3 regions of the Rhizobium sp. Root1204 genome follow, and region 1 is predicted to be linked to each of the others. Evidence: riboswitches for the same ligand, from Rfam matches in the RefSeq annotation. Region 1 holds a riboswitch; each other region holds the start of a gene.
What was found. A riboswitch is a leader RNA that binds a small molecule or an ion and turns the genes downstream of it on or off. The one in region 1 is predicted to bind cobalamin.
Positions count from the first base shown of each region.

Region 2: it holds a riboswitch for cobalamin, as region 1 does, so the genes downstream of both, bluB (5,6-dimethylbenzimidazole synthase) here and ASC96_RS32325 (CbtB-domain containing protein) in region 1, are expected to answer to the same signal.
Region 3: it holds a riboswitch for cobalamin, as region 1 does, so the genes downstream of both, ASC96_RS12855 (DUF1636 domain-containing protein) here and ASC96_RS32325 (CbtB-domain containing protein) in region 1, are expected to answer to the same signal.

Region 1 covers NZ_LMCZ01000043.1:49,787-59,713, forward strand. Annotated here, with positions in the region: gene ASC96_RS29655 (ABC transporter permease) at 1-159, opposite strand, end outside; gene ASC96_RS29660 (ABC transporter permease) at 156-1,076, opposite strand; gene ASC96_RS29665 (aminotransferase) at 1,326-2,738, shown strand; gene ASC96_RS29670 (aromatic ring-hydroxylating dioxygenase subunit alpha) at 2,820-4,022, opposite strand; gene ASC96_RS29675 (DUF1194 domain-containing protein) at 4,198-4,995, opposite strand; gene ASC96_RS29680 (glucoamylase family protein) at 5,150-6,439, shown strand; gene ASC96_RS29685 ((2Fe-2S)-binding protein) at 6,476-7,333, shown strand; gene ASC96_RS29690 (CbtA family protein) at 7,377-8,150, opposite strand; gene ASC96_RS32325 (CbtB-domain containing protein) at 8,340-8,516, opposite strand; cobalamin riboswitch at 8,563-8,833, opposite strand; gene ASC96_RS29695 (EAL domain-containing protein) at 9,098-9,927, shown strand, end outside.
Region 2 covers NZ_LMCZ01000034.1:565,395-575,321, forward strand. Annotated here, with positions in the region: gene ASC96_RS24025 (MFS transporter) at 1-484, opposite strand, end outside; gene ASC96_RS24030 (UDP-2,3-diacylglucosamine diphosphatase) at 578-1,411, opposite strand; gene ASC96_RS24035 (NADP-dependent malic enzyme) at 1,618-3,930, shown strand; gene ASC96_RS24040 (LuxR family transcriptional regulator) at 4,102-4,836, shown strand; gene ASC96_RS24045 (acyl-homoserine-lactone synthase) at 5,008-5,652, shown strand; gene ASC96_RS24050 (DUF2865 domain-containing protein) at 5,852-6,937, shown strand; gene bluB (5,6-dimethylbenzimidazole synthase) at 6,938-7,630, opposite strand; cobalamin riboswitch at 7,674-7,887, opposite strand; gene ASC96_RS24060 (SDR family oxidoreductase) at 7,930-8,751, opposite strand; gene ASC96_RS24065 (phytanoyl-CoA dioxygenase family protein) at 8,840-9,927, opposite strand, start outside.
Region 3 covers NZ_LMCZ01000011.1:17,478-27,404, forward strand. Annotated here, with positions in the region: gene ASC96_RS12810 (bifunctional aldolase/short-chain dehydrogenase) at 1-629, opposite strand, end outside; gene ASC96_RS12815 (sugar-binding transcriptional regulator) at 701-1,672, opposite strand; gene ASC96_RS12820 (amino acid ABC transporter ATP-binding protein) at 2,130-2,894, opposite strand; gene ASC96_RS12825 (amino acid ABC transporter permease) at 2,891-3,550, opposite strand; gene ASC96_RS12830 (amino acid ABC transporter permease) at 3,564-4,211, opposite strand; gene ASC96_RS12835 (ABC transporter substrate-binding protein) at 4,293-5,075, opposite strand; gene ASC96_RS12840 (LysR family transcriptional regulator) at 5,212-6,171, shown strand; gene ASC96_RS12845 (acyl-CoA thioesterase) at 6,168-6,614, opposite strand; gene rpsU (30S ribosomal protein S21) at 6,914-7,147, opposite strand; cobalamin riboswitch at 7,781-7,996, shown strand; gene ASC96_RS12855 (DUF1636 domain-containing protein) at 8,105-8,512, shown strand; gene ASC96_RS12860 (ABC transporter ATP-binding protein) at 8,606-9,331, shown strand; gene ASC96_RS12865 (ABC transporter substrate-binding protein) at 9,348-9,927, shown strand, end outside.

The sequences.
Region 1 (9,927 bases):
CCATTTGGTGGTGAAACCGGCGAGCGGGAAAGTGGTGGACGCCGCATCATTGAACGAGAAGATCGGCAGAAGCAGGATCGGCAGATAGAGAAAGCCGAGGTAAACCGTCACGTAAGCCGGGAGCCAGCGGGATTTTCGAATGCCGTGACGACCGCTCATTTGATCCGCCTCACGAAGAGTTTCAATGCCAGCACCATGCAGCCGGCCATCGCCGAGACAATGACCATGGTGGTGACGGACAGGGCGGCGCCGAGCGGCCAGTTGGCGCCCTTGCCGAACTGCGCCTGGATGGCGGTTGCGATCATCACGCCATCCTTGCCGCCCACCAGTTTTGGCGTGACGTAATCGCCGACTGTCGGGATCATCACGATCAGAAAGGCTGAAATGACGCCGGGCAGCGACAGCGGAAGCGTGACGCGCAAGAAGCTCCAGAGCTTGTTGTCGCCGAGATCATGCGCCGCTTCGATCAGCGAACGGTCGATCTTCTCCAGCGACACATAGATCGGGAGGATGGCAAACGCCGCCCAGCTGTGGACAAGCGTGATGATCACGGCGTTGGAATTGTAGAGCAGGGAGGCAACCGGCTTGTCGATGAGTCCGGTTGACATCAGCCCGGTGTTGAGCACGCCCTGATAGCCAAGAATGACCTTCCACGACATGACGCGCAGCAGATAGCTGGTCCAACAGGGCACGGTGATCAGGAAGAGCCAGAGGTTCTTGTGAACACCGCCATGGAAGGAAATGAACCAGGCGACCGGGTAGGAGAAGACAACCGTGATGACGCTGACGGCAAGCGAGATGGTGAGGGAGCGCCAGAGCAGGTCGCGGTAGATCGGCTCCGTCAGCGCGATGCGGTAATTTTCAAGAGTGAAGCTGCGGTCGATGGTGAGATAATCTTGCGACCAGAAACTGTAGGCGATGACGATGAGAACCGGCAGGAAGAGCAGCGCCAGCGCATAGAGCAGGGTTGGTGAGATCAGCGTCAGGCCCTTTGCCTCGTCGCTGGATGTCCATCGGCGGCGGCCGGCAACGGATCGTCTGTTCTCCGTTTCAATGGAGCCCGGCAACGCCACCATCAGCGCCGCCTTTCCGGCGCGATGCCGGTACAACAGTGAAAAGTGAGGGATCGTATCATGCTGTCCGTCCCTGGCGGTTTTCCGCCTGTTCTTTGTTCCCGCTGACAGAATGAGCGCAAAACAGGATTGAACGCAAGTGTTTTTTCTGCCAATATTGATTGAACGGACATTCAAAATAAATGTAATTGATATTTTATATCAGTTACTTGTTTTGAAAATCTCTTTTAAATATTTATGTGGAGATGGCGAATGGCGGCGAAGCGCGAAGACGTGATCAGCTCTTTGGAAGCATCAGAAAGCATGGTTGCGCTGGCCAGGGATCATCTCGTGCAACCCTGGCCGACGGCCGGTGAGATCGGCGCCGAGGCGCGTGGCGGCATCGTCAGCGGCGATGGTATCTATGTCGTCGACAGCGAAGGGCGAAAGCTGATCGATGGCCCGGCGGGCATGTGGTGCGTCAATGCCGGGCATCGGCGCAAGGAGCTTGCCGATGTGCTCTACCGGCAGGCGATGGACCTGTCCTACAATTCGCCCTGGTACACGATGAACGAACCGTCGGTGACGTTGTCGGCGCGGCTTGCCGCGCATGCCCCCGGCGATCTCAGCCACGTGTTCTATACGACGGGCGGTTCGTCGGCGGTCGAGACGGCGCTCCGCTTCATGCAGTTTGCCAACAATGTGAAAGGGCGCCCGGACAAGAAGCTGATCGTGTCGCGCCAGGGCGGCTATCACGGCTCGACCTATCTTTCGGCCTCACTGAACGGCCGGCCGCGTGATCACGACTGGATGGACAGCGCCGGCGAGCAGGTCGTCAAGTTAACCTGCCCCAATCCGTTCCGCCGGCCGGATGGAGTGAGCGAGGCGGAATTCTGTGACGTTCTTGTCGAAGAATTCCGTACAGTCATCGAGGCAAGGGGGGCGGAGCACATCGGGGCGTTCATCGCCGAGCCAGTGATGGCGTCCGGTGGCGTCATCGTGCCGCCGGAAAGTTATCTGCGCCGGATGCGGCAGCTCTGCACCGAAAACGATATCCTGTTCATCGCCGATGAGGTGGTGACGGCCTTCGGGCGGCTTGGGCAGGTTTTCGCGTCCGGCGATGTTTTCGGCATCGAGCCCGATATGATCACCTTTGCCAAGGGCGTGACGTCCGGTTACTTCCCGCTCGGCGGCGTGATGATCTCGTCGCGTTTGTTCGAGGAGTTGCGCCGGTCAAACCATCCGGATGCGATGTTTGCGCATGGGCTGACCTATTCCAGCCATCCAATCGGCTGCGCCGTGGCGCTGAAAAATCTCGACATCCTGGAAGGTGGGTTGCTGGATCATGCGCGCGCTGTTTCCGGACACTTCCAGGCGAGCTTGAAGACGCTCGAGGATCTGCCGCTTGTCGGCGAGGTGCGTGGTGTCGGGTTGATGGCGTGCGTCGAGTGCGTTGCCGACCGGGTGCATAACAATCCGCTGACGCTGGATCTCGAGGTCGGCAAGCGCATTGACAGGCATTGCCAGGAACTGGGCTTGCTGGTGCGGCCGCTGATCCACATGTGCGTGATGTCGCCGCCGCTGACCATTTCCGTGTCGCAGATCGATGAGATGACGGCGATCCTGCGCGCAAGTATCCGCCGGACGATGGATGAGCTGGTGCGCGAAGGGCTCTGGCGCGGCTGAGCATTCTTTTGAGCAGGGCATCCATTCCCCGTCATGCTCAATATTAAAGGGCCGGTTTTCCCGGCCCTTTCTTTTGGCTGGTCAGGAGGTGGCAGACCGCAGCCGGTTGTTCATTCCGGCCATTTCCCGCTCGTCCGGGGCGGCGGGGAGATTCATCACCGGCAATATGCTGCGCAGGTGGTCGTGATGGGTGCGCACGCCATATTCGAGATCGGAGAGGTAAAAGCCGGTGAAGGCCTTCGAGGTCATCGATTCGTTCGACCAGATGGTCAGTTGCACATCCTCGGCCTGCGTGTCGCGATCGATGCGGTGGGCGAGATAGCGGGCGGCACGCTGCTGCCGGTTTTCGTCGCGATGGCGGTAGATGCTGCCCCGCAGGATCGTTTCACCGGTCGAGAGTGGAAACTCCTGATAGAACTGCACCGCTTCCGGCGTCACCGCAATTACCGCATTGGCGAAGATGCCGTAGTAGATCCAGGCCTTGCGCAGGCGCTCCGGCAGATGGGTGGCCTCCGGGGCGATCTTGATATAGTTGCGTACGCTCCAGCGCCGTCCGGCATGCGGATTGTAGGTGGCAAACGAGCGGCAAAGCCCGTTGACGAAGGGTTCGTCGTAATAGGTCGAGCCATAGAGATCCTGAAGTGCTGGATGCGCCATCGCCACGTGGTAGCCTTCGTTGTCGACGTCGCGGACTGATTTCCAGTTGACCGGCGAGGTCTGGGTCCAGATATCGGCGGCGGGGACCATGTCCTGCGTCTTGTATTCGCCGAGTTCGCCCGCAAACGGCTGCATGAGTTCCGCGACGGAAGCTTGAGGTCCGGGGGCAAAGCGGATGAAGACGAAGCCCATCCAGATTTCGAGATCGAGCCCGATCAGTCCAAATTCCTGCTTGTCGAGCGGCGGGAAGGAGCGGGGGCGGGCAGCGCCCCTCAGCGTGCCGTCGAGATTGTAGACCCAGCCGTGAAACGGACAGACAAGCGCGTTGCGGCAAGTTCCCTTGTTGTCGGCGACGACGCGCGAGCCACGATGGCGGCAGATATTTTGGAAGCCGCGCACGGTCCCTTCCTGATCGCGCAGGATCAGCGCACGCTCGCCGACGACATCCATGGTGATGTAGTTGCCTGGCTCCGGAATATCGGAGACATGGCAGGCGATTTGCCAGTGCTCGCGGAAGACATGCTGTTTTTCAAGCTCCAGAAGCGCGTCGCTGTGATAGCACCAACCGGGCAGGCCGCTCCGGTCCCAGTCATTGGGAATGCTGATATTGCGGGTCATTTCGTTCATGAATTCCCCATTTCTTGCTGAACGTTCATTCAATATAACCACATTTTTCTATAAATAGGAATAGTTTGGATTATGAATGAGTCAGCGAAACTTCGCAGAGAGGCTGGCTCTCGCAGACGCGTAACGAGACATTGCCAATGCCCGGTATGTGCTCAAGGCAATCGCGTGCGAGAAACTATTTATCCAGTTCCGGATAGACCCGGTCGAGAAAGCCGGGACGCAGCTTCTCGCCCATCATGCAATCGGTCAGCGGTGCGATTTGCACGGGGATAATCCGCGCCGCCGTCTTCGATCCGCTGACCTCCATGACCAGTTTCTGCCGGATGGCGACGGCAAAGTCTTCGGGCTGGTGGACCGGCAGAACGAACGAGCCGGGACCGCCGATAACGCAATCGGCATAGTAACGGTCAAGCGAAACAGTGCCGCCCGAGGGGCGGATGAGGATGGCCAGGCCGTTTATGATAATGCCGCTGGCAACGGCTGCGTTGCGCATCGGATCGACCGGAGGGCCGAGATTGTTCGGGCCGTCACCGGAGATATCGACCACCCGGCGCATCGCATCGTAGGGGCTCGCCGCAATCAGTTTCGATGCGAAGGCGATAGCATTGGAAATGGAAGTGCCCCGGCGGGTGAAGACCGGGCGGGCGGCAAGATGTTCGGCCAGAATTGCGGCGTCCTGCGCATCATCGATCAATTGCCAGTTGATGACGGAGGTCTCGTTGACGCTGCCGGCCCATTCGAAATAGCTGATGGCGATGCGGCCGTTGAGGCCGGCCGTGACCGCATTGATGAAGTCTGGATGACGCAGGGCTTCGACATATCCCAAGCGCTGCACCTGTGCCTCTTCAATGTCCATCGATCCCGACATATCGACGGCGAGCACCAGCGCGACATCGACCGGGACTGCATCAGCGACCGGTGTGGCAATCGGCGCGCTCGAAATCGTGAGAAACATCGCAAGTGTTGTGAACATCCAGTCATCCAATCGCTGCTAAGGATCGTATGAAACTAAAATGTAACACAGATCGTAGGTGAGGCGACCGTTCCGGATGCGGGCGTCTTCAACAATCGGTGATTTGTACTGACTGCCATTTTAGTGAATTTCGATCGACTGGAGTAAGCCTGCAATGCTTCTGAAAAACGAAACCGACACGGTCATTCTCGACCGGTTGCAGCAAGCGGCGTTCGGATACTTTCTAGAGTTCGTCAATCCCGAAAACGGCTTGATTGCAGATACCTCGCTGCCCGGCGCTCCGTCGAGCATCGCTGCGACCGGTTTTGGCCTTTCTGCCTATCCTACCGGCGTCGAGAGAGGCTGGATGAGCCGTCAGGACGCTGCGGCAAGAACACTGGTGACATTGAGGTTCTTTGCCGAAAGCCCGCAAAGCCGCAACAAGGACGCCACCGGCTACAAGGGGCTCTACTACCACTTTCTCGATATGAAGACCGGTCTGCGGACATGGCGCAGCGAGCTTTCGCTGATCGACAGCGCGCTTCTGATCGCCGGCATGATCACGGCGGCGGCTTATTTTAATCAGGACAATGAGGTCGAGACAGAGATCCGGTCGCAGGTCGATATGCTCTACGCCCGGGCAAACTGGGCCTGGGCGCTGGACGGAGAGGGGGCTTTGTGGCTCGGATGGAAGCCCCGGACAGGCTTTCTGCCCTATCGCTGGGAATCCTACAGCGAGGCGATCATCCTCTATGCGCTTGCTCTGGCTTCGCCATCCTATCCGATCGGCAAGGAAAGCTATGATGCTTTTGCCAGCAAATTCGATTGGATGACGGTGAAGAACAAGCCGTTCCTCTACGCCGGACCTCTGTTCATCCACCTGTTTTCACATGCATGGATCGATTTCCGTGGCATCCAGGATGAGGCTGTGGCAGCGCACGGCACGGATTATTTTGAAAATACCCGCCGGGCGATCGCCGTCCAGCGGGACTATGCGAGCACCAATCCGGGCGGTTTTACCGGCTACGGTGCCGACGCATGGGGGCTGACATCCTGCGATGGCCCCTTACGCCCCCGCCGGCTGCAGGATGGTCGGCGCCAGCAGTTTGCCGGTTATGCCGCGCGCGGAGCGCCGCTCGGGCCGGACGATGGCACGATCGCGCCCTGGGCGCCGCTCGCATGTCTGCCGTTCGAGCCACAGGCCGCGATGTCGGCGACACGGCATATCCTGTCGAGCTATCCCGACGTTATCGACACAGGGCGTTTTATCGGCAGTTTCAACCCGAGCGTTCCGGGCAAGACGGCGGAAGGTTGGCTCAACGACCGTAGCGTTGGCCTTGATCAGGGGTTGCTGGTGATGATGATCGAGAACCATCGCAGTGGTCTTTACTGGAACATGCTGCGCGAAACGCCGGTTATCCGGCGTGGCCTCCGGCGGGCAGGCTTTTCCGGCGGCTGGCTTTAAGCTAAACCGGCTGCCAGGTGATAACAGGCGGCCCCATTGAGCGAGAACCGGGTTTCAAGCAGCTTTCGACCGGATGATGTGCGGCACGCAAAAGCCGCCATAGCCTGGCAGGCGGAGCATTTTCCGCAGGTAGCTGTGTCCCTGGGGCGGGAGGGCGGCGATTTTCTGCCGGTCAATGAGGCATGGCATCTCGGTGGCGATATGGTCGAGCGCCTGCTGGACTACCAGAATTGTTTTGCTGCCGGCATGGACGACCGCGTCAGAGGCGCCCATCTAATTTCCTTCTACAGCCACCATCTCGGCATCGCGGCAGCAGCTGTCTATTTACAGACGGGGCTGGTGCCCAATCTGCATCCGGATCGCCTTGCGTTCCGGTTCGAACCTGTCGTTCAGCATGGCAGGGGGACGCCTTCGGACACTTATCCCTCCGGTATCAGCCGCCTTCATTTTCGTTTCCGGAGCTTTGCACGCGGGGATGATTGGGTGGCAGCATTTCATGGTGGCTTCGTCGAGAGCTTCAATCCGGTGATCGGCTTGCTGCAAGGCCGCACTGGCCTATCCCCCGTCGCGCAGTGGCGGCTGGTGGGTGACGGCATTGCGGGGGCTTTTCTGGAGATCGGTGCCGCCTTGGGCGAAGCGGATCGCGCAATGGCCGCAGCGCTTGCCATCATCAAGAGGGCCGGTTCACCGGTATTTTCCGAGACGGCGCACTACGCCAAGGTCGGCGCTGTTTGCGATGGCATCCCCGTCGAGCGAATCTTCCGGCTGCGAAGCGGCTGCTGTCTCTACTATCGAACAGAGGGTGGGGATTTTTGCGATGTCTGCGTGCTTCTCGATGACGAGACACAAAAAAGCCGCCTGCAGGCCCTTGTCGAGCGCACAGGCGGCCTTTGATGTACTTGCGGCGCAAGCAATGCTAGCGCCGCAACGATAGGGCTTAAGCCGATTTCAGAAACCGGTCGTTCAGGTATCCCGAAATCACGCCGAGCACGATCCAGAACGCCAGTGTCGTTGCCAAGGCGGCGACCGCGAATTCCGCGCCGAGAACTGCGGGTACCGGGCTCGAGATGTCCGTCGGCTGTGGCGCTCCATAGACGTGCGGAGCGGCGATCAGGACAAGGCCGATGATCTTGGCCAGGATCTCACCGCGCAACACGACAAGATAGAGGCCGGCGACGGAGAGAACGATCGCTGCGATCCACCAGGTCTGCCGGTCGTGGAGATCAGCGGCAGGGAAGCCCGGCAATTCCGGCGGCAGGCCGATGGCGGGCAAGAGATGGATAGCCAGCCAGCCGCAGGCGCCCCAGAGAGCGCCGTTGCGCAGCGTGATGGGGTAATTGAAGGCGAGGCTGGCGCCCGCAAGCAGCAGGCCAAATCCGGCGCCGGCCACCAGATTGGCAAGCAATGTGCCGGAGAACCGGCTCATGCCGAACATGATGCCGCCTTCGTCTTCGTGCTCGCCTTCATGGGCGTAGGCGGGTGTGATGGGTGAGAGTGCCGACAGCATTTCGCCGATCAACGAGGAGCGGTCGAGAGAAGAGTGCTGCTGCTGGCCTTCGGTTGCGGCCGGTGGTTCGGCGGCAGGTTCCTTGACTTCATATTCCTCGGCATGAAGGATGAGCGGGACCACCCGCAACTCCTGCGCCGCCGTCATGAAGACGCCCGCGATCAATCCAGCCACCAATGCGGCCAGAAGCGTTTTGACAATCATTTGATACCCCCAAAATCAAGCGGAGCAGATCGATCTTTAGTGCTCAACGCTTGCTGTGTTTGAATTCCCACGGCAAAGCCCGCCCGATGCCGGAGCATGGGCGCAATCCACGGCCGCGTGATTTCCAAAATGAAACCCGCGATCCCCTATCGATAGAGTGTGGAAAGGCTGAGCTTCCCACTGCCTATATCAATGGCAGGGGAAACCGTAGGAGTGGCGGACGTCATGCGCGGTGTCGTGCAGCACGGCGGAATTGGCAAGGCCGGCACCGAAAACCAGGAAGCCGCCGATCAACAGGGCGAGAATAGCCGTGGTGATACGGTCATTGAGAGAAAGCGGGACGCTTGAAACTGTAGTCGTAGCCATGACAACCTCCGTGATGGCGCGTGGGAAATATCCCACCAATTGGGCACCATGCCCTTCATCAACCGGCAGGTTTCCTGGCTCGCGGCGTCAGGCACTTTCGTGCCAAGGAGCTTGTCTCACCTTCCCGCGGCAGAGGCAAAACGCCCATCGCCGCAGTGGCTTTTACCGGCTGAACGTACCGGAATGACAACCTCTGACCGCTCTACAGTCGCGGGGTCGGCCGTGATAAAGATGCCCAGAATGGGTCCACCCGTCACGTTCCCATTTACTCCCCGAAAGCGCCTCGCTCCCAGGGAACCAATTGATCTGCTGATGATTATGCCGTCACCCCGGTCATGTCAATTCGGCGCTGCGACCAACAATGGCGCATTGCGGCTCTTGATTTTTCCGCGCAGTGTCTAAATTTGATATGTAATACAGTACGAGATGCGCCTAAGTTGCAACTGGGTTTCTTTGAAGAAGCACTTAATGGTTGTTTGTTTAAAAAGTACTCTTTTTGCTCATGGAACAATAGTTCTTTAGGAACCTTGGTGTAGAATGCGGAGGCGCTGATACGCGAAGCATCCTCTGCAGAGAAAACCATGAAGGCGGCGAGGTCCGAACAGGAATTCCAGAATATTCTTCGCCGTTTGGGAATTGCGCTTGACGCTTCTCAGATCGGCGTGTGGGAGCACGACACACAGAAAGACGAAGTCGTCTGGGATTTGCAGATGCACCGGCTCTACGCAACCGGCAAGACGCAAAGGCGCGTCAAGGCGGAGGTCTGGACGAATGCGATCCATCCCGATGATTTTGCCCAGGCCCAGGCCGATTTCGACCGGGCGATTGCAGCCAAGGATGCCTATTCTTCGGAATACCGGATCATTTTGCCGGACGGTGAAACCCGATACTTGCGTTCACGCGCCTATTGCTTCGAGGAAGACGGCCATATCACCCTTATCGGCGCCGAATGGGATGTGACGGCGGATGTGCTGCTCAATCGCGAACTGCGACGGCAAAAGGCGATCGCCGAGGCGCGGGCCGTTGCCCTTGAAGCGAGCCGCGAGCGGATCGCATATGCAGCCGAACATGATTATCTAACAGGACTTCCCAATCGACGCTTCTTTGACAGGCGATTGGCGGAGCTTGCGGGGGAGGCCGGACCGGAAAAGCTGGCGATCCTGCATATCGGTCTAGACCGGTTCAAGCAGATCAACGACACTGCCGGCCATACGACGGGAGACAATGTCCTGATATCCTGTGCCAGGCGGATTGAAGCCAGTGTGCCTGAGAACGCATTCATTGCCCGCGTCAGCGGTGATGAATTTGCGGTTTTGATCGCAAATTTCGTCTCGCTGGATGACCTCAAAATCCGTGCAGAGCGGCTGGCGCAGCAGTTGAAGCAGTCGGTCTGGCATAATGAGGAGGTCTT
Region 2 (9,927 bases), on a different contig from region 1:
TCACCCCGCCCAGCATCGTCGCCCCGATAAAGGCGACAGAGCCCCAGACACGCATGGTGGCATAATCATAGCCCCACCGCCGCACACCAGTTAGCGCGATGGCCTCGACGATTGGCACGTAGGGCGCATAGACGCCGCCCTGGATGGCATAGATGATCAGCACGAACCAGAAACTGTGGGAGACGAACAGCGCCAGCGCCGTCAGCAAGGACAGCACCGCCGACCAGATCAGCACTTCCGCCCGCTCGCCGATCCTGTCCGCCAGCAACCCGACCAGCGGTGCCGTGATGACGCGCACGAACATCGGCACGGCAAGGATGATGCCGATTTCGAAATCGCTCAGTGACAGAGTGCTCAGCCAGACCGGAAAATACGGCATGGCAAACCCGTTAACGACGAGCGGCGCGCAGAAGAGCAAGGCGATACGCGGCACGAAATAGCGCGGCGCTTCCTCGCGAAAGGGAGGCGGAGATGACGGAATCATGGAAGGACCTGACAGTTGCGTCCATGATTTATCACGGCAGCCAAGAGCAGCGCCAGCCGCTAGTTTTCCCTACACTCTTCAACCCCTGCGGTATTATGCCGCCTGTTGCGAAAGAGCCCGCGCCATCAACATTTCCACTTCGGCCGTGTCTTCGCGCACCGCAGGTACGTTGCTCAGTTCCCGCCAGGTAATCAGTTCCATCGTGCCATCGTGATGCTCGGCAATTGCCGTGCAGCTTTCCACCCAATCGCCGGTATTGATGTAGCGTATGCCGCCGATGTCTTCCATCACAGCGTGATGGATATGACCGCAGATGACCCCATCGGCATTTTCCCGGCGAGCTTCGTCAGCTACCACCCGCTGGAATTCGCCGATGAAGTTCACCGCATGCTTGACCTGCAGCTTCGCCCAGGCAGAAAACGACCAATAAGGCATTCCAAGACGGCGGCGGATGGCGGCCAGTCCGATATTGATGACGATCGCGGTATCGTAGGCCCAGTCGCCGAGATAGGCGAGCAGGCGCGCGTTGCGCACCACGACATCGAATTCGTCACCATGCAGCACCAGGTATTTGCGGCCGTCGGCTGCCTCGTGCATATGGCGCTGGGCCACCTCGATACCGCCGAAATGGACGCCCGGAAAGTCACGCATGAACTCGTCATGGTTGCCGGGGATGTAGATGATGCGGCTGCCCTTGCGCGCCTTGCGCAACAGCTTTTGGACCACGTCGTTGCAGGCTTGCGGCCAGTACCAGCTGCGCTTCAACCGCCATCCATCGATGATATCGCCGACGAGGATGATCGTCTCCGCTTCGCTCACCCGCAGGAAATCGAGGAGATAATCGGTCTTTGCGGCCTTTGATCCCAGATGAACGTCAGAAATGAACAGGGTCCTGAAACGCCGGGGTTCTTGCTCTTTCTCGGTCATGCTGCCTCGCAACGGTCTATCGCGCCTCTCTTATGTGCTTTCAAGAACAGACTCTTGTTTCAGGAGAATGACAGCCTGTGGAACCACCCGGCACGCTGGATAAACACCTGTTCCTGAAAACCGGAGGTATACGGCCGTTTCCAAACTGTACGGAGCCATCGTTTCATGCAAAAAGAGCCGCGACGAATAAGTAGGGATTTACGAATATGAGCACCGGCGACAAAGCCAAGACCCCAGCGGTTCCAGCAAGCGGCGACCTTGATGAACAGGCGCTGTTCTTCCACCGCTATCCACGCCCCGGCAAGCTCGAGATCCAGCCGACCAAGCCACTCGGCAACCAGCGCGACCTGGCGCTCGCTTATTCTCCGGGTGTTGCCGCCCCCTGCCTTGCCATCCGTGACGATTCATCGACCGCCGCCGACTATACCGCGCGCGCCAATCTGGTCGCGGTTGTCTCAAATGGCACGGCAGTTCTCGGTCTTGGCAATATCGGCCCACTCGCCTCTAAGCCGGTGATGGAAGGCAAGGCCGTCCTGTTCAAGAAATTCGCCGGCATCGACGTCTTCGACATCGAGATCGATGCGCCCGAAATCGACCAGATGGTCAATGTCATCTCGGCTCTGGAACCGACCTTCGGCGGCATCAATCTTGAAGACATCAAGGCGCCCGAATGTTTCGAGGTTGAACGCCGGTTGCGCGAGAAGATGGATATCCCGGTCTTCCATGACGATCAGCATGGAACCGCGATCATCGTTGCCGCCGCCATCCTCAACGGCCTGGAACTGGCCGGCAAGGACATTGCCAATGCCAAGATCGTCACGTCAGGCGCCGGCGCTGCGGCGCTCGCCTGCCTCAATCTGCTGGTGACGCTTGGTGCAAAGCGTGAAAATATCTGGGTGCACGACCTCGAAGGCCTCGTTTATCTCGGCCGCGAAGTGCTGATGGATGAGTGGAAGTCCGTTTATGCGCAGGACAGCGCCAACCGGATCCTCGCCGACAGCATTGCCGGTGCCGACGTCTTCCTGGGGCTTTCAGCCGCAGGCGTCCTGAAGCCTGAACTGCTGGTCCAGATGGCGGAAAAGCCGCTGATCATGGCGCTCGCCAACCCCAATCCCGAGATCATGCCGGAAGTGGCGCGCGCCGCCCGTCCCGACGCGATGATCTGCACCGGCCGGTCGGATTTCCCCAACCAGGTCAACAACGTCCTGTGTTTCCCCTACATCTTCCGCGGAGCGCTTGATTGCGGCGCCCGCACGATCAATGAGGACATGAAGATGGCGGCGGTGCGCGCCATCGCAGCGCTTGCCCGTGAAGAGCCGTCTGACGTCGCAGCTCGCGCCTATTCCGGCGAAACGCCGGTCTTCGGCCCGGACTACCTGATCCCCTCGCCGTTCGACCAGCGGCTGATCCTGCGCATCGCACCGGCTGTTGCCAAGGCAGCTGCCGATAGCGGCGTCGCCAACCGGCCGATCACCGATTTCGATGCCTATTTCGACCAGCTGAACCGCTTCGTCTTCCGCTCCGGCTTCATCATGAAGCCGATCTTTGCCGCCGCAAAGAATGCCCAGAAAAACCGGGTGATCTTTTCCGAAGGCGAGGACGAGCGCGTCCTGCGGGCCGCCCAGGTACTGCTGGAGGACGGCACAGCCCGCCCGATCCTGATCGGCCGTCCGAATATCATCGAGACGCGCCTGAAGCGCTACGGCCTGCGCATCCGGCCGGACGTCGATTTTGAAGTGGTCAATCCGGAAGGCGATCCGCGGTTCCGCGATTATGTCGACGACTATTTTGCGCTTGTCGGCCGTCTCGGCGTCATTCCGGAAGCAGCCCGGACAATCGTTCGTACCAACCAGACCGTGATCGGCGCGCTTGCCGTCCGGCGCGGCGAAGCCGATGCGCTGATCTGCGGCGTCGAAGGCCGCTACAGCGCCCATCTTCGGGCTGTCTCCCAGATCATCGGCAAGCGCGAGGGTGTGCTGGATTTCTCGGCCCTCAGCCTGCTGATCTCGCAGCGCGGTGCCACCTTCCTCACCGACACCTACGTGACCTTCGATCCGACGGCAGAGGAAATCGCCCAGAAGACGGTGATGGCCGCCCAGGAAATTCGCCGCTTCGGCATTACCCCGCGCGCAGCGTTGGTTTCGCATTCGAATTTCGGCTCGCGGGATTCGGAAAGCGCCTTCAAGATGCGCAAGGCCATGCAGATCGTCCGCGAACTCGCGCCCGATCTCGAAGCTGACGGTGAAATGCACGGCGATTCCGCCATTTCGGAAGCCTTGCGCCGCCGCGTCATGCCCAACAGCACACTGGCGGGTGAAGCCAACCTGCTGGTCTTCCCGAACCTCGATGCCGCCAACATCACGCTGGGCGTCGTCAAGACGATGACCGACAGCCTGCATGTCGGACCGATTTTGCTCGGAACGGCCCTGCCTGCACATATCCTGTCGCCATCGGTAACGTCGCGCGGCGTCGTCAACATGGCCGCACTGGCGGTTGTGGAAGCCTCATACCCCGCCTAGTAGAAGTATAGATTGAGCCGGCTCACAGCCGGCTCAATCCAAATATAAAAGTGATTTTAATTACAGCTTATAGTTTAGATTTGTAAAAACACACGGATAACCAAAGATTGCACTAGACAAAGACTTAAACCGTTATCATGCTGCCCCCATCAAATAACAGGGTTTTGCAGCATGGCTGACCAACAGGCATTCTTTGACCTGCTGGACATTATGGAAAACGAGGAAATCGTTGAACCAAAACGGTTTTTCGACCTGATGCGCAGCACTTTCAGTATCGCAAATCTGCTTTATCTCGACGTCGACATCCTGACCGCGGGTTTTGTTATCCACAGGCTGCACCACACTTTCAGCGCACGCAGTCTCACAACCTATGTTGACAAGCGCTATCAGCGCATCGATCCGATCCTGCGCATGACCTTGGGTGGCGTCAGGCCGGTGGATTGGGCGACGGCCCGCAAACTTCATCCCGATAGCGAGCCGCTTTTTTCCGCAGCGACACAACTCGGCCTTGGTCTCGACGGCATCACCCTGCCTCTCGCGACCCCCACTCGGCGGCTGGCTTTCCTGGCAATCCAGGCTGATGTTCCGTCCGACGAATGGCCTGCCTACCGGCGTTGCCATCTGCGTGATTTCCAATTGCTCGCCAATCTTTTCCACGCGTCTCTGCTGGAAAGCGACAGCAGAATAGAGCTTACGGACTGCGCCAAGACACTGACCCATCGGGAAACCGAAGTGCTCAGCTGGGCCGCCGCGGGTAAAAGCTATTGGGAGATCGGCACGATCCTGGGCATTTCAGAACGCACCGTCCGCTTCTTCATGACCAATGCCCGGCGCAAGCTGAACGTCGTTTCCAATACCCAGGCGGTCGCGCAAGCCGTCCGGCGCGATCTCATCCCGGCCTTTTGATCATTTCCCGCTCCCCTTCTCTCCCGTGAATGCAATGGACTCGGACGTCCTTCCGGACGTCCGAGTCCATTGCATATCGGCGTGCATTAGAAACCTGTCACTACCGACAGTTATGCCCGCCGCCGATACCTGACAGCATTTGCTCTCCGCATTCATACACAGGAGCAAACGATGATCAGGATTTTCAACCGCAACACCGGCAAGCAACATCCGGACGCTATCGACGCCATGTTCCAGTTGCGAAAGCGTGTCTTTCACGACTTGCTGAAATGGGATGTGTCGGTCCGCGGCAACTGGGAAATCGACAATTACGACGACGTCAATCCGCTCTATGTGCTGTCTTACTCGGATGAAACAGGCAAATTGCGCGGCTCGCTGCGCCTCCTGCCGACGCTTGGGCCGAACATGCTGGATGATACGTTTCCGATCCTGCTTGGCGACAACCCACAGGTGCGCAGCGCGTCCGTCTGGGAATCCAGCCGCTTCTGCATCGATCCGGCCATCTCGCAGGATCGCGGTTCCAACCAGGTAACCATCGCCGCCGCCGAACTGATGTGTGGCGTCGGCGAGCTTGGGCTGTCGTCCGGTCTCAGCCATATCGTCACAGTCACCGACGTTTTTCTGGAGCGGATGTTCCGGCGGATGGGATGCCCCGGTGAACGGATTGGCGAGCCACAGCGGATCGGCTCCGTCTATGCTGTCGCCGTTGCCTGGGAAGTCACAGCCGGCCTTCTGGACAGGATGAAGGCGGTCGCCGAAATCGCCGGTTCCGTGCTGGAGCGGCCGATGTCGCTTGAAATGGCCAGGGCTGCTTAAACTATCCAGCCTGGCGGGAGTTCGGCCGATTGTGGCTCTCCCGCCTCGCCCGGCATGTTTCTCCCGCCGCCCGTTAACGCTGCTATGCGGAGTGCGTTGCAGCCCCGTCGAATGACGGTATGATAAGGGCAAAGTCAGAGTGCGCGGGATGTTCCTTCGCACCCGGCGCGGTGCCGGTATGCTCAGGCGAGAGAAACACGTGATCTTCCGTTCCATATCCCTTGCGGCGCGAGCAGTTCCGCTTCTTCTGGTCATGACGGCCACGGCCGACGCCTCGGCGGTGTGTGAACGCCTGAATGCCCATCTTGCCGGCCTGCCGAAGATCGTCGCCTCCAATGCCAATCTGCGCGACTATACAGGGGCGATATCCCGCCAGAATCTGGACCTGCGGCAGGCACGCAGTGATCTGAGGCGCATGGGATGCAGCACGGGCAGCGTCATCATTGTCGGCGGCCCGAATGAAGAGGTCTGCCAAAGCCTGAGCAGCGAAATTTCACAGATGCAAATGGATCTGGAAACCCTGAAAGCCCGCCGGCAAAGCCTGCTGGACGGCAACGATAGCGATATTGCCCGGCGGCGTATTAACGCCGCGCTTGCCGCCAATCGCTGCAACGAGGAGGAGAGTGACGTCCTCAGTGCCGCGGTCGAAGAACCGGAAACCCACCGCAATATCCTCAATGACCTGCCGCCGATCAGCGAGGGGTATTCGGATCCGTACGGCAACGCCGGCTTCGCCACGCCGGAAGACGGATTTGGCCCGAGCGCAGAATATCCCGGCAGCTTGCGCACCATGTGCGTAAGAACCTGCGATGGGGCATTCTTCCCAATCTCGTCGAACTCATCGCCGGCCGATTTCCAGCGCGATGCCGAAACCTGCCAACGGCGCTGCCCCGGGACAGAAACGGCGCTCTATTATCATGCGATGGCGACAGAAGAGACAAACCAGATGGTCTCCGCCGCCACCGGCGAACCCTATGCCGACCTGCCCTCGGCTTTCGCCTACAAGACCCGGGACCTCAGCCAGCCCGGTCAATGCGGCTGCTCTCCAGCCGGACGCACGGCGACGCAACAAAGCACGCACGACAACGGCAAGGGCGTCCTTGAGATTCTCACCCGCAAGAAGGCGGACCCGGTCGAAGTGAAAAGCGCCGTCGCGGACAGGCCATACAATCCTCAGGACAACAAGGTCCGCGTCGTCGGCCCAAGCTATCTGCCGTCGCAGGAAACCTCGATCGACCTGAGGCATCCGGCAGGCCCCGGATACCAGCCGCAGCAGACCAATTGATCAATCATCCGGCCTGATGCCCCACGCATCCGCGAACACCAGATCTTCAAGCGGCAAACGCTGGCGCCAGCCTTTGACGGCCAGTTCCGGTTCGGCATAGAGCGTATCGACATAACCAAGGCACAGCCAGGCGATGATCTCGATATGATCGGGAATACCAAGCACATCCTTGATTTCGCGCTCGTGAAAAATGCTGACCCAGCCGACGCCGACACCTTCGGCCCGCGCCGCAAGCCACAGGTTCTGCACCGCACAGACGGTGGAAAACGCATCCATGCGCGGATTGTGCGTCCGGCCGAGGACGACCTTGCCCGCACGCGCCGGATCACAGGTGACACAGATGCTGACGGGCGCCTTGCGGATGCCCTCCAGCTTCAGCGACCGGTATTTGTCCCGCGTCTCGCCCTCAAACATCAGCGCTGCCTCTTCATTGGCCCGCTGAAAAGCCTCAAAGACACGCGCCCGCCTCTCCTCGTCGCGAACGACGATGAAATTCCACGGCTGCATGAAGCCGACGGAGGGTGCGCTGTGGGCGGCGGCAAGAAGCCGCGCTATGACATCATCCGGCAAAGGTGCGGGCAGGAATTGATCGCGCACGTCGCGGCGGGTTTCGATGGCGCGGTAGACGGCGGCGCGCTCGTCCGGTGAAAATGCGTCCGCCCTCACAAGGCGGTCTTGCGGTTCAGCTTGCATCGTTTGATCCCCAACAATGCGAAACCTCCCGCCGTCCGCGCGGGGCTGGTCTATCTCGTCAGGCCGGTCTTCTGACTGCGGATCAACCGATTTTGCCGCCTTCCCGGATCACATGAAAATCCAGTGGCAGAATTCTGAAAGAATTCAGAAATTCATCAATGCAAAATCGTCCCCGTCACAGCGTTGGGCACGTCCCGGACTTTCACCGGGTTCCCGATTCTCCCGTTTTCACGGGCACCTGAGCAGGACCGATATGGGCATGGCGGGCCGCCAAATGCAAGATGGCCCGCCTGATCTCCTTACATCGCAGCGACCGGATGCGGCGAACCGTCATAGGCGCCCCAGATCGACTGATCGAAGCAGATCACCGAACCGGTCATCAAGCCGGACTCCCTCGACGACAGATAGGCGCAGGCACGCGCCACTTCGGCCGGATCGACCAGACGGCCGAAAGGCTGGCTTGCCGCTGCCTTTTCCAGCCAGTCGCTGGCGGCGCCATGAAATTCGCGCTGGATGCGATCCTCGCCTTCCGAGGCCATCCAGCCGATGTTCAGGCCGTTGACCCGGATCCGGTTGCGCAGCAAAGCATAGGCGGTGTTCTTCGTCAGGGTTTCCAATGCCCCCTTGGAAGCACAATAGGCCGCAATGAACGGCTGGCCGGCCTTGGCCGACATCGAGCCGATATTGACGATGGTCCCCTCGATCTTTTCCCGGCGCATGACGTTGATCGCTTCCTGCATCAGGAAGAACGGCGCACGCACATTGACGGCGAACATCCGGTCGAACAGTTCCGGGCTGGTGTCGAGGATCGTACCACGATCGGTAATCGCAGCCGCATTGACCAGCGCATCGACACGGCCAAACGCCTTGTCGCAGGCGTCTATCACCTTGCGCGCATCCTCCACCTGTTCCAGATCGGCCTGTACGTAGACGACCTTGGTGCCGGTCGCCTTGCCGATCTCGGCGGCCTTGGCTTCGCCCTTGGCGGCATTGCGGCCGCAGATAACGATGCCTGCGGCGCCGCGCGCGGCAAACAGCGTTGCGATCGTGGCGCCTAGCCCTTGCGTGCCACCGGTGACGATCGCGATCTTGCCGTCGAGACGGCCATAGTCATTGCTCATTGTTTTTCCTCCATTTTCGATATCGCTGATGCCAAAAAACTCCCGCCCGGCATTCGGGCAGGAGTTCAAATTGCAAGGAATATTTCCGTTAGCTGAGCTTCTTCTCCGACTGAGCCGCAAGCGCCGCTGCAAATGCGGCTTCCTCCCAGCCACCCGAAAGCGCTTCGTGCATCAACTGCGCCTGCGTTTTCGGCGCAAGCCCGCCGACTGGCGGATCCCGGTCGAGATTGGTCGGGAAGGAATATCCTTCGGCGCAGGACGCAATCGCACAAGCGGCTTCCGCAGAAGTCAAACGGCCATCGGTAAGCATTGCCTTCAAGGCTGGATAGAGAACGGCACTCATGCGCTCCCGGTTGACCGTTTCCATCGCGCGTCCAAACGCCGAGGACACTTGCAGGAGGTTTGCCACCCGCTTGATACCCTCGGAACGATTGGTGCCCGCAGCATGGAAAAGGGCCGGATTGAAGAAGACCAGGTCGCCCTTCGACAGCGGCAACTGCACATGGTGGCGATCGAAATAATCGCGAAACTCCTGACGTTTCAGCGCCAGATAGCCCGGAACATAGGTTTGGCTATAAGGAAGGAACAAGGTCGGTCCGCTTTCCAGCGGCATGTCGCAATGAGCAACCGCCCCCTGCAGCGTCAGGACCGGCGACAGGCGATGGACATGTGCCGGAAACTGCTCGATGACGGATGAGGTCTGAAAACCAAGATGGTAATCCCGGTGCGCCGATTGCGCTGCCCCGCCCGGATTGACCCGGTTGACCTGCGCCGTCATCTGATAGCTCGGTCCGAGCCAGGCTTCGCTGACCAGCGCGATCAGGGCATTGCCATAGTAGGCGGCGAAATTACGCGGATCACGCAGGCAGTGCTTTTCAAGTGAATTCCAGATGCGGTCATTGGCGCCCGGCTTGGCAAAATGGTCGCCGCCACCGCTATTGGTCCGGTGCTGTTCATTGATGATATCGTCGAAAATGCCGCTCGCCGCATCGATGACAGCCGTATCCTCGAATGCCCGCTTCAGCACGACGACGCCCGGCCCGGTCGCAAAGGCTTCGCAGATTTCAGCCAGCACCGCCCGGCGTCCTTCGCCGGTCTGAGCCGCCTTCAGCACATTTGCGCTGTCATAAATCAGAACATTCTTCTCGACGGCCGCCGCATGCGGATAGTCGGCAA
Region 3 (9,927 bases), on a different contig from region 1:
TTGGCGGTGGCGCCAAAGGTGAAGATGCCGTGTTTATCGAGAATCAGGCCATCCACGGTCGGATCCCTGTCGAAGACTTCGGCGGCCAGCTTGGCGAGGTCGAAGCCGGGCATCACATAGGGCACCAGCCCCATCTTCGGCCCGAACACCTTGGCGCTGATCTCCATGCTGCCCTCAAGGTCGGCAATCGCCAGAACGCCGGTCGAGTGGGTATGATCGACAAACTTGTGCGGAATGAAGGCGTGCAGCAAGGCCTCGACGGAGGGGTTTGGCGAGGCGGGATCGATCAGGTTGGCGCGCTGTAGCGTGACCATGTCCTCGTCGGAAAGCCTGTTCAGCTTACGTGCCTTCAAGAGAGGCGCGATCTTGACGGCGGGAAGGCCCGCCGGTTCGATGACGCCCATGTCCCAGCCGCTGCCCTTGACGCAGAGAACATCCCATTCGTCACCAATCAGATCGCTGACTGTGGTCTTCACCGAGGTATTGCCACCGCCATGCAGAACCAGCCGCGGATCGCCGCCGAGCAGCCGCGTCGTATAGGTGCGCAGCGCCAGATCGCGGTTGATGCCCTTTGCGGCATAGGTTGCGACCATGGCTTCGGCGTCAGTGTCGCTCCAGAGATTTTTCATTGCTTGCTCCTCCCTTGGGCAGGTTTTCAGGCCCGGTCCTCGCCGGGCGGATCAGGTATGATTGAGATGGTTTACGGCGCGGAGCGGCTGCGGGCCTCTGTGGTCCAGCGCTCAAGAAGCCGCCGGGCCATGGAGGTGGTCACCACCAGATGCGAGGCGAAGCCGCCTTTGATGGCCGCCACCAGCGGCTCGAACTTTCCGTCTTCCTGCACCACCATCATGCGCTTGCCGATCGCCCGGATGGAATCCAGATCAGCGGAAATACAGCGCCGGTTATAGGCACAGTCCAGCCATTGGCCAGCATGGTCGATGATCTGGCCGGCAATGACCCCGGCAGCGCCCGTTTCTCCCAGCGCGTGCATTTCTTCAGCTGTCAGCGCGCCGCATTTCACCAGATGACTATCATCCTCGATGCCACCCACGGAATAGAGTGCCAGCTGGCAGTCGGAAATTGTCGCCATCTGCTCGCGGATCACCGGTTCGGCACGCAGGGCAGCAGCCAATTGTTCAGAACTCAGTACAAGCGGCGCATAGACATTGATGCCCTCCGCATTCAGGCGCCGGGCTATTTCAGTAGTGCACTGGTCAGGCCGATAGGAGTACGGCGCTCCAAGATTTCCGCACAACTGGACGACAGTGACACCTTGCAGGTCGGCATAGGGCATGACATCGGCCAGATGGTAGACCGTTCGGCCCCAGGCGACCCCCACACGATCGCCCTTGTTGATCAGCTCCTGAAACACTGCGGCGGCAACCACAGGCATTTCCGCAGTTGGATCCATGGCCTGGCGGTCTTCCGGCACGATCCACACCGAGGTCAGGCCGAGTGCATCCTCCAGCTGCCGCGCCAAAATGTCGTCGGCAAACAGCTGTGTCGATGTTGCTATGTTGACGATGCCGGTTTCGCGGGCGCGCCGCAGATAGGTGGCGACGGACGCACGGGAAATATTCAGCCGCTGCGCCACTTCATCCTGTCGAAGGCCATGGGTATAGTAAAGCCACGCGGCCTTATGCAGGATCTGATCAGTGGACCGGATGGGCATCATATCTCCTTCAATCGCCGAATTAGACAATAGTCATCACTGTTGACAAAAGTCAAATAGAGCTTTGAAAGAAGCTATTTGGCATGGACCGTATCCGCCCGAGGCATCCATGCGCAGTGAAGCGAGGCGCTGTGAGTACGCAGTCAGCGAGCTGCGATAGATTGAAATCCTTTTGGAAGCAGCAGCGTCAGCAGATTAGCCCTGCTGTCTTGCAGTATCGCACGCCGGCTTCGGCATCGCGATTTTGAGATGTGCCGGGTAAACAGTCTGGGAGAGGATTTCAGGCCATAGCGGCGCTATTGGCAATATTTGCGCGGTAGCCGCCAAGGATGATGGGGCACTGGGGCGCATGCGTTCCTGCCGCAACAATGGCGGCGCGCGGATGACTGGCGGGCACTACTGCGCCGGCGTCAAACGTCATGCCGGAATTAGCTTCCGGCATGACGGATCGTATCATTTATGCCGCGAGATACTTCTTCAGGAAGGCCTTGGTACGGTCCTGTACCGGTGCGCGGAAAATCTCACTCGGCGGCCCTTCTTCGACGACGACGCCGCCATCCATGAACAGGACGCGATCAGCGACCTCGCCGGCAAAGCGCATTTCGTGGGTGACGATCAGCATGGTCATATGCTCGGCAGCGAGCTGCTTCATCACCGCATTGACCTCATCGACCAGTTCGGGGTCGAGCGCCGATGTCGCTTCGTCAAACAGCATCACCTTCGGCTGCATGGCGAGTGCCCGGGCGATCGCGACACGCTGCTTCTGTCCGCCGGACAGCCGTGACGGATAGGCATCGACCTTCTCCGCAAGCCCGACCTTCGACAACAGCTCCACAGCAAGCTCGCGGGCCGCATTCTTGGCCATGCCCTTGAGAATGACCGGCCCCATGGTGATGTTCTCCAGCACCGTCAGATGCGGAAACAGATTGAAGTGCTGGAACACCATGCCCATCTGCTGGCGCACCGCATTGATGTGCCGCTCGAACGCCGCTCCGCGCAGGGGTTGATTGACCTGCACACCATCAAGCCAGATCTCGCCGCCATTCAGCGTTTCGAGATGGTTGATGGAGCGCAGGAGCGTGCTTTTGCCGGAACCGCTCGGGCCGATAATGGCAACGATCTGGCCGCGTGTGACGGATAGATCGATCCCCTTGAGGACTTCCAGGGCGCCATAGGCCTTGCGGGCGCCCTTTACCTCGACCATGGGCCGCTGGACGGTCATCGGGATACCTCCACTTGTTTTTCGACCTGCCGCAAACCGGTTTCAAGGACGAGATTGAGTATGTAATAGAGTGCTGCCACCGTGATGTAGAACTCGAATGGCCGGAACGTTTCGCTGATGGCCAGCTGGGCCGAATGCACAAGTTCGGCAATGCCGATGATCGAAACCAGCGACGATTCCTTCAACAGCACGATCAGATTGTTACCGATCGAGGGCAGGGTGTTGCGCACCGCCTGCGGGATGACGACATAACGCAGCGTCTGGAACCGGCCAAAACCGATACTGCGCGCACCTTCCGTCTGCCCGGTATCAACCGCGACGATACCGGCGCGCATGACATCGGCATTGTAGACGGCAAAGTGAAGTCCAAGGCCAATGATGCCGGCAGCAAGCGCCGGCACGTTAAGGCCGATCTGCGCAAGGCCGAAATAGATCAGGAAGAGCTGCAAAAGCAGCGGCGTCCCCATGAACAGCCACATGAAGAAGCGGATCGGATAGGCAATCACCTTCGGTGCATAGAGCACAGCGACGGCGAAGAAGATGCCGAAGAAGAAGCTGATGATGGCTCCGCTGATGGTCAGTACCACCGTCCACCACACTCCCATGAGCAGGAGGTCGGTATAGGGCGTAACGACGCTGAAATCGAGACCTTGCATGTTGCCCTCTCCCTCAGTTGATGGCGTAGCGCCGGTCGAGGACATCGACCGCCCGCGCCACAACGTAGACGATGATCATGTAGAGCAGGGCGGCAATGCCGAAGATCTCGAACGGCTTGTAGGTGGAACCGATGAAACGCTGCGCCGTATAGGTGAGTTCGACGACCGAGATCGTCGAAACCAGCGCCGATCCCTTGATCAGGCCGACGGCGTTGACGCCAAGCGGCCGGATCATCAGGCGTGCCGCCTGTGGCAGGACAACAAGGCGCAGCGTCTGCAACCGGCTGAAGCCGATGGTGCGCGAGGCCTCCACCTGGCCCCGATCGACGCCGATAATGCCGCCGCGAATGGATTCGGCCATGTAGGCGCCGATGTTCAACCCCAGTCCGATGACACCGGCGGCAAAAGGATCGAGATTGATGCCGATCTGTGGACCGCCGAAATAAAGAACGAACAGCTGGATCAGGCAGGGTGTGCCGCGAAACACGCTGACATAGAGACTGCCGATTGCCCGCAGCACAAACGAACCCGACATCTTCGCCGAAGCGATAATGGCTGCGACCACAAGGCCAAGCAGCAACGACAGCACCGATATCTGCACGGTGACCCAAGCGGCTTCCACGAAAAACGGGAAGACGCGCAGCATCAGCGGGAAATCCATGGGAAAAACTCCGGAAAAGGCCTGCGAACGGCATTTGGCCGGCTTATTTCAGCCGGCCAAATGGTCTTGGCTATCGATCGATCAGCGGATGTCGCTGCCAACCCATTCCATGGCGATCTTCTCGTAGGATCCATCCGCCATCATCTCGTCCAATGCCTTCTGCATCGCAGCCTTCAGCTCCGGATTGTTCTTGCGGATGGCAATGCCGATGGCGACGCTGCCACCTTCAATATCAGGCGTTTCCAGGCGGCGGACTTTTTCGCCGGTTTCCTTGACGGCAACCATCACCGGGATGTTATCGACGACGATGGCATCGACGCGGCCAGCCTTCAGTTCGAGCAGCAGTTCCGGCAGGCCCTTGTAGGTGCGCACGTCCCAGCCGCCCTGTTCGCGAGCCCATTTCTCATGTGTTTCGCCGAGCGTGACGCCGAGTGTCTTGCCCTTCAGTTCGTCCAGCTTCTGCACGGTCGATGCTTCGCTGACGAAGACCGCCCGGCCGGCGTGGTAGTAGGGACCGACGAAATCGACGACCTTTTCGCGTTCCGGCGTGATGGTCATCGAGCCGACGACGGTGTCGAACTTGTTGGCAAGCAGGCCGGCGATGATCCCGTCCCAGGCGGTCGTCACGAGCGTGCCCTTGACGCCGACGCGTTCGGCGATCGCCGTTCCGATCGAGGCATCAAAGCCGACGACTTCGTTCTTCTCGTTGACAAAATTGAACGGAGGATACTGGCCGGACATGGCGATGCGGATCTCACCGGAGGACTTGATCGCCTCCAGATCGTCGGCGCTGGCCGTAAAAGCGGTAAAGCTGGCAGCAAGGGCCAGGGTGGCGGCCACGAGGCCTGAAATGAGTGTCTTCATGTTACTGTTTTCCTCTGGATGAAAGCGCATTCTCTGTCGCTTGGGTACGCGTGGACGCGCCTTCCGGATTTGATGATTGCTTTAGTTCTATTATTGCGCAAATAGATAATGGAAATAGAAGGCATAGATTTCAGGAATGATACCATCGCGATCTGAACGGCTGGTCTGGGAACTGGACTGGAACCTGCTACGGACCTTCGTGGTGATTGCAGAAGTGAAGAGCATTACCCGTGCCGCCGAGCAGCTCAACCTCAAGCAACCGAGTGTCAGCAATGCGCTGCGCCGCCTGGAAGACCGGGTCGGCCGCCGGCTGGTCGAGCGCGACGCCACCCGCTTCGAACTGACGGATGTCGGCCAACTGCTCTATGAGCAGAGCATCGAGGTCTTCGGTACGATTTCACAGTTGCCTCAACTGGTGCGCGGCGTCGGCGATGACGTGACCGGCCATGTCACGATCGCCGTCGCCAGCCATGTCATTTCGCCGATCTTCGACAAGGCGCTGACGGCATTTCATCGCAGTCACCCACGTGCCACGCTGACCATCTCGGTCGCGACCAGCGGCGAGGTAACGCGGCAGGTCCGTGAAAAGCGAGCGTCCCTTGGGCTATGCCTTGTCAGCAACCGCGATGCCGCCCTCGATTACACGATGGTCTACCGGGAATTCTTCGGCTTTTTCTGCGGGCCGGATCATCGCTTCTTCGGCCAGGGGGACTTGACGCTCGCAGACCTGAAAGGCGAACCGTCCGTCTCGTTCCACACCGACAATATCGCTGATGTGCTGAGGCCCGTGGCACTTCTGCGCAGCGAGGCGAAGCTCGCCACCAATGTTGTTGGCGTGTCGTCAAGCCTCGAGGAGGTGCGCCGCATGATCATCGCGGGGCTCGGGATCGGGCCGTTGCCGCTTCATGTCGCCCGACGCGATGTCGCGGACGGCGTGCTGTGGCGGCTGCCACCCTACGAGACACCACCGGCAATCGATGTCTTTCTGCTGGTGAACCCGGAAAAGATCATCAACCGCGCCGAAAAGGCGCTGATCACCGGCATCCAGACCGCAATCGCCGAAACACCTCTCGATCAACGGATTTATGGCGCTTAGCCCGCGCTATTTTCGTTGGCTGCGGCGTCCGTCTGAAGCGCCTCTGCACGTGCCCGCATCTCCGCGTCGAGCCCAACGGCAACCCGCGCGGTAAGGTCAAACCGGACGCTGACCGTTCTATTGATCGCGTGGACGACGCCATCCAGCGAACCGGACATGACCTGCTCGAACGTCACCGAACTGCGGCCGGTCTTGATCACACGCGAGCGGATCGTCAGCAGGGCGCCGGCCTTGGTCTCGTGCTTGTATTCCACCTCGGACCGGACATCGGCCCAGCCGCGGCTGGCATCGGCAAGACTGTCAGCGCCAGTAATATGACCGAGGAGCTGGAAACTGGCATCATCGAACATCGCCGCATAATGGCGAACGTTCATATGCCCCATGATGTCGCACATCCACGGATGCGCCACGCCGACATAGGTAACAAGCGATTGACCGGACATGATTTCCCCCGACAGGCACCGAAACGGAGCCGCTTGTGCTGCCCGCAGGCCAGAGATTTAGCGGAACGGGGGAACGCGCGCAACGCGGCTAATCCGACCCAAAAATGTCTCAAAGGAATTTGCACGGAATCAGATCACGCTCTCGCCGGTGGCAAGCCACTACCTTTCGCCCTCGAGCCCTCACAGCAGGCAGGCGACAAAGCTGCGCATCTATGTAATGGAAGCAACGAAACGAGGCGCGCCCGGTATCCGGACGCGCCTTGGACTTAAAGTCCCAATCTCGTCAGAAGCTACCGCTGTTAGCGGGTTGGCTTCTTCTTCGGTGCCGGCAGCAGGCCTTCGCGCTGAAGCTGCTTGCGCGCATTCTTGCGCTGGCGGCTGATGGCTTCAGCCTTCTGGCGCGCCTTTTTGACGGACGGCTTTTCGTATGCTTCCCGCATACGCATTTCACGGAATACGCCTTCGCGCTGAAGCTTCTTCTTCAACACTCGGAGAGCCTGATCGACGTTGTTGTCGCGAACCAATACTTGCATGTGAATCTTTCAAAGTCTGATGTTCACTAGAGATGGCAGGGGCAGTAGAGCAATTTACGAACCAAATCCAGAGCGTAAGGCAAAATTTCTCACATTATCTGCCTAGTCTTTTGTTCAGACCCTCAAATTTTAGCAGGAACCCCTTCATCAATCTGGCGGTTTTCCGCCAAGAACGCTGAAAACCAAGCTGCAACAGCCCGCGACCAAAGCCGCGATTCATCCGTCTTCGGCGTCCATCTTCATTTTCGCTGCAGCCATCATTGGCCATAGGTAATGGTAATCGCCCGTCCAATTGTCGCTAGCCACACAACAAGAGCAAAGATTGCGATACTGCGTTCCGGGTGACCGGCGGGATTGAAAAGGTTCATTGGACGCTCCAACACAGATGATGAAGTCTGATTATGCTCAACCTGCCGGATCCGGCAGTTACCGCAGGAACATCGCATTGCCACCACCCAGGCCGGGAGTATTCCGGCAGCGCTCCAGACACGGCAAATCCGACACGCGAGAAGAACCAGCCGGTTCACCCGGCGATAGCGACACTTGACACTGAATATGTTATTAAATAACATTACTGCCGCAACAAGGCTATTGGAAGATCGGTATCCGGCGTTGCCTGGCTGGTGGAATCGTGCGAGATGTCGAGCTGATGGTGCTGCTTCCAGGTGACCTTGGAGCGGCTGAAAAGGGAACACGGTGAGGACGACCCATCAGGGGCCAAAACCGTGGCTGCCCCCGCAACTGTAAGCGGAGAGTGCATTCACAACATCCCACTGGCCAAGCGCCGGGAAGGGGTGGATGCGCATCGACCCGCGAGCCAGGAGACCTGCCATCATCGATGATCAACTGCAACGGACGGGGTGTTCCGATGGAAAAAATCTGGCTTGAGAGCAACGTTTCAGCGCGTTTGCGATTTTTTGCCATGTGGACTCCGGATGTCGCCACCGGGGAAAAGACATGGCGCATCATCCACAGCACATCATAACCGTCTGCACCGATTGCCGGATCACCGGCGCCGCGTGCCGCCCGGGACTGGAACTGCTTGCCCGCCTCAATGACAGCCTGTCGCGCATGGGTGTTGCCAGCGGCTCCGATTTTTCCATCGAGGGCACCGTTTGCATGGCCGGTTGCCGGCGTCCCTGCACGATCGCGTTCCAGGCGAGCGGCAAGGCGACCTATCTGTTTGGCGACATCGCGCCGGACACCGATATCGCAGCACTGGTGGATTTCGCCGTAATCTATGCCGGACGGCCGGATGGCGTGACACGCGAGGCCGAACGTCCCCGCGGCCTTGGCGGCAAGACCATTGCCCGAATCCCGGCGGCCTTGCTCGTCTCGGAACATCCCGGAGAGCGCATTCAATGAAACCGTGGTTCCGGGGGGCAATCCATGAGCTGTGACGGCAGGGGCGCAAGCCTCAACGTTTTGGGCCTCAGCTGGGGTCCAAATACGAATCTGATGCTTGTTCGCGATGTCAGTTTTTCACTGGAAGCTGGCGACCGACTTGCCATCGTCGGGCCGAATGGTGCGGGCAAGACGTCGCTGTTGCGCTGCCTCTATCGCGGCGTGGCGCCACTGGAAGGCCGGACCGAAATCGATGGCGAGGACATTCGCACGCTTTCAGCCCGGGCAGTCGCCCGCCGCGTTGCCGTCGTGCTTCAGGAAATGCCGGCGGATTTCCCTTTCACCGTGTTCGATGTGGTGATGATGGGCCGTATTCCGCGGCGCCAAGGGCTGACAGGCTGGCGAGACGAGGATCGTGCACAGGTCGTGCACTGCCTAGAGCATCTCGAGCTCGCCATTATGGCCAAGCGCCAGTTCTCGACGCTATCGGGCGGCGAGAAGCAGCGGGTGCTGGTGGCCAGGGCGCTGGCGCAGGAGCCGGATATCATCATCCTTGATGAGCCAACCAACCATCTCGATATCCGCCACCAGCTGGAAATTCTTCATCTGCTGGCCGGGCTGAAACTGACCATCGTCACCACGCTGCACGATATCAATCTGGCCAGCACGTTCGCTACCCATGTGGCGCTGATGCGCGACGGCCGGATGGTCGGCTTCGGCCGGCCGGACGAGGTACTGACGCCACACGCGATTTCGGACACCTTCGGCGTCACTGCCCTTGCTCATCCCGTAGAGGGCAACATCGCAGCGCGTTTTTCATTTTCCCTCAAGACCGCCTGAACCGAAAGGACCAACCATGCCCTCTTTCCGCCTGCTCGCCTCCGCTGCGGGTTTTCTCGCCACGACACTCATCGCCATGCCGGCATTTGCCTATCCGGTCACCGTCAAGAGCTGCAACCGCGAGATCACCTTCGATGCCGCGCCGAAGCGGGCAATTTCCCACGACGTCAATCTCACCGAGATGATGCTGGCTCTGCAACTGCAAGACCATATGGTTGGCTATACCGGGATATCCGGCTGGAAAACGCTGGACGAGAAGCTGCGCGAAGGCGTCAAAGCGCTCCCCGAGCTGGCGGAAAAATATCCAACCAAGGAAGTCCTGCTCAATGCCGACGCCGATTTCTTTTTCGCCGGCTGGAACTACGGCATGAAAGCCGGTGGCGAGGTGACGCCCGAAACACTCGATCCGTTCAAGATCAAGGTCTATGAACTGACGGAATCCTGCATTCACATCATGGCGAAGGCCAAGCCGACGATGAACGACATGTTTGTCGATATTCTCAATCTCGGCGCAATCTTCGGCGTCGACGACAGGGCGAAAGCCCTCGTCGCAAGCTACGAAAAAGGGCTTGCCGACATCAAGAACCGGATTGGCG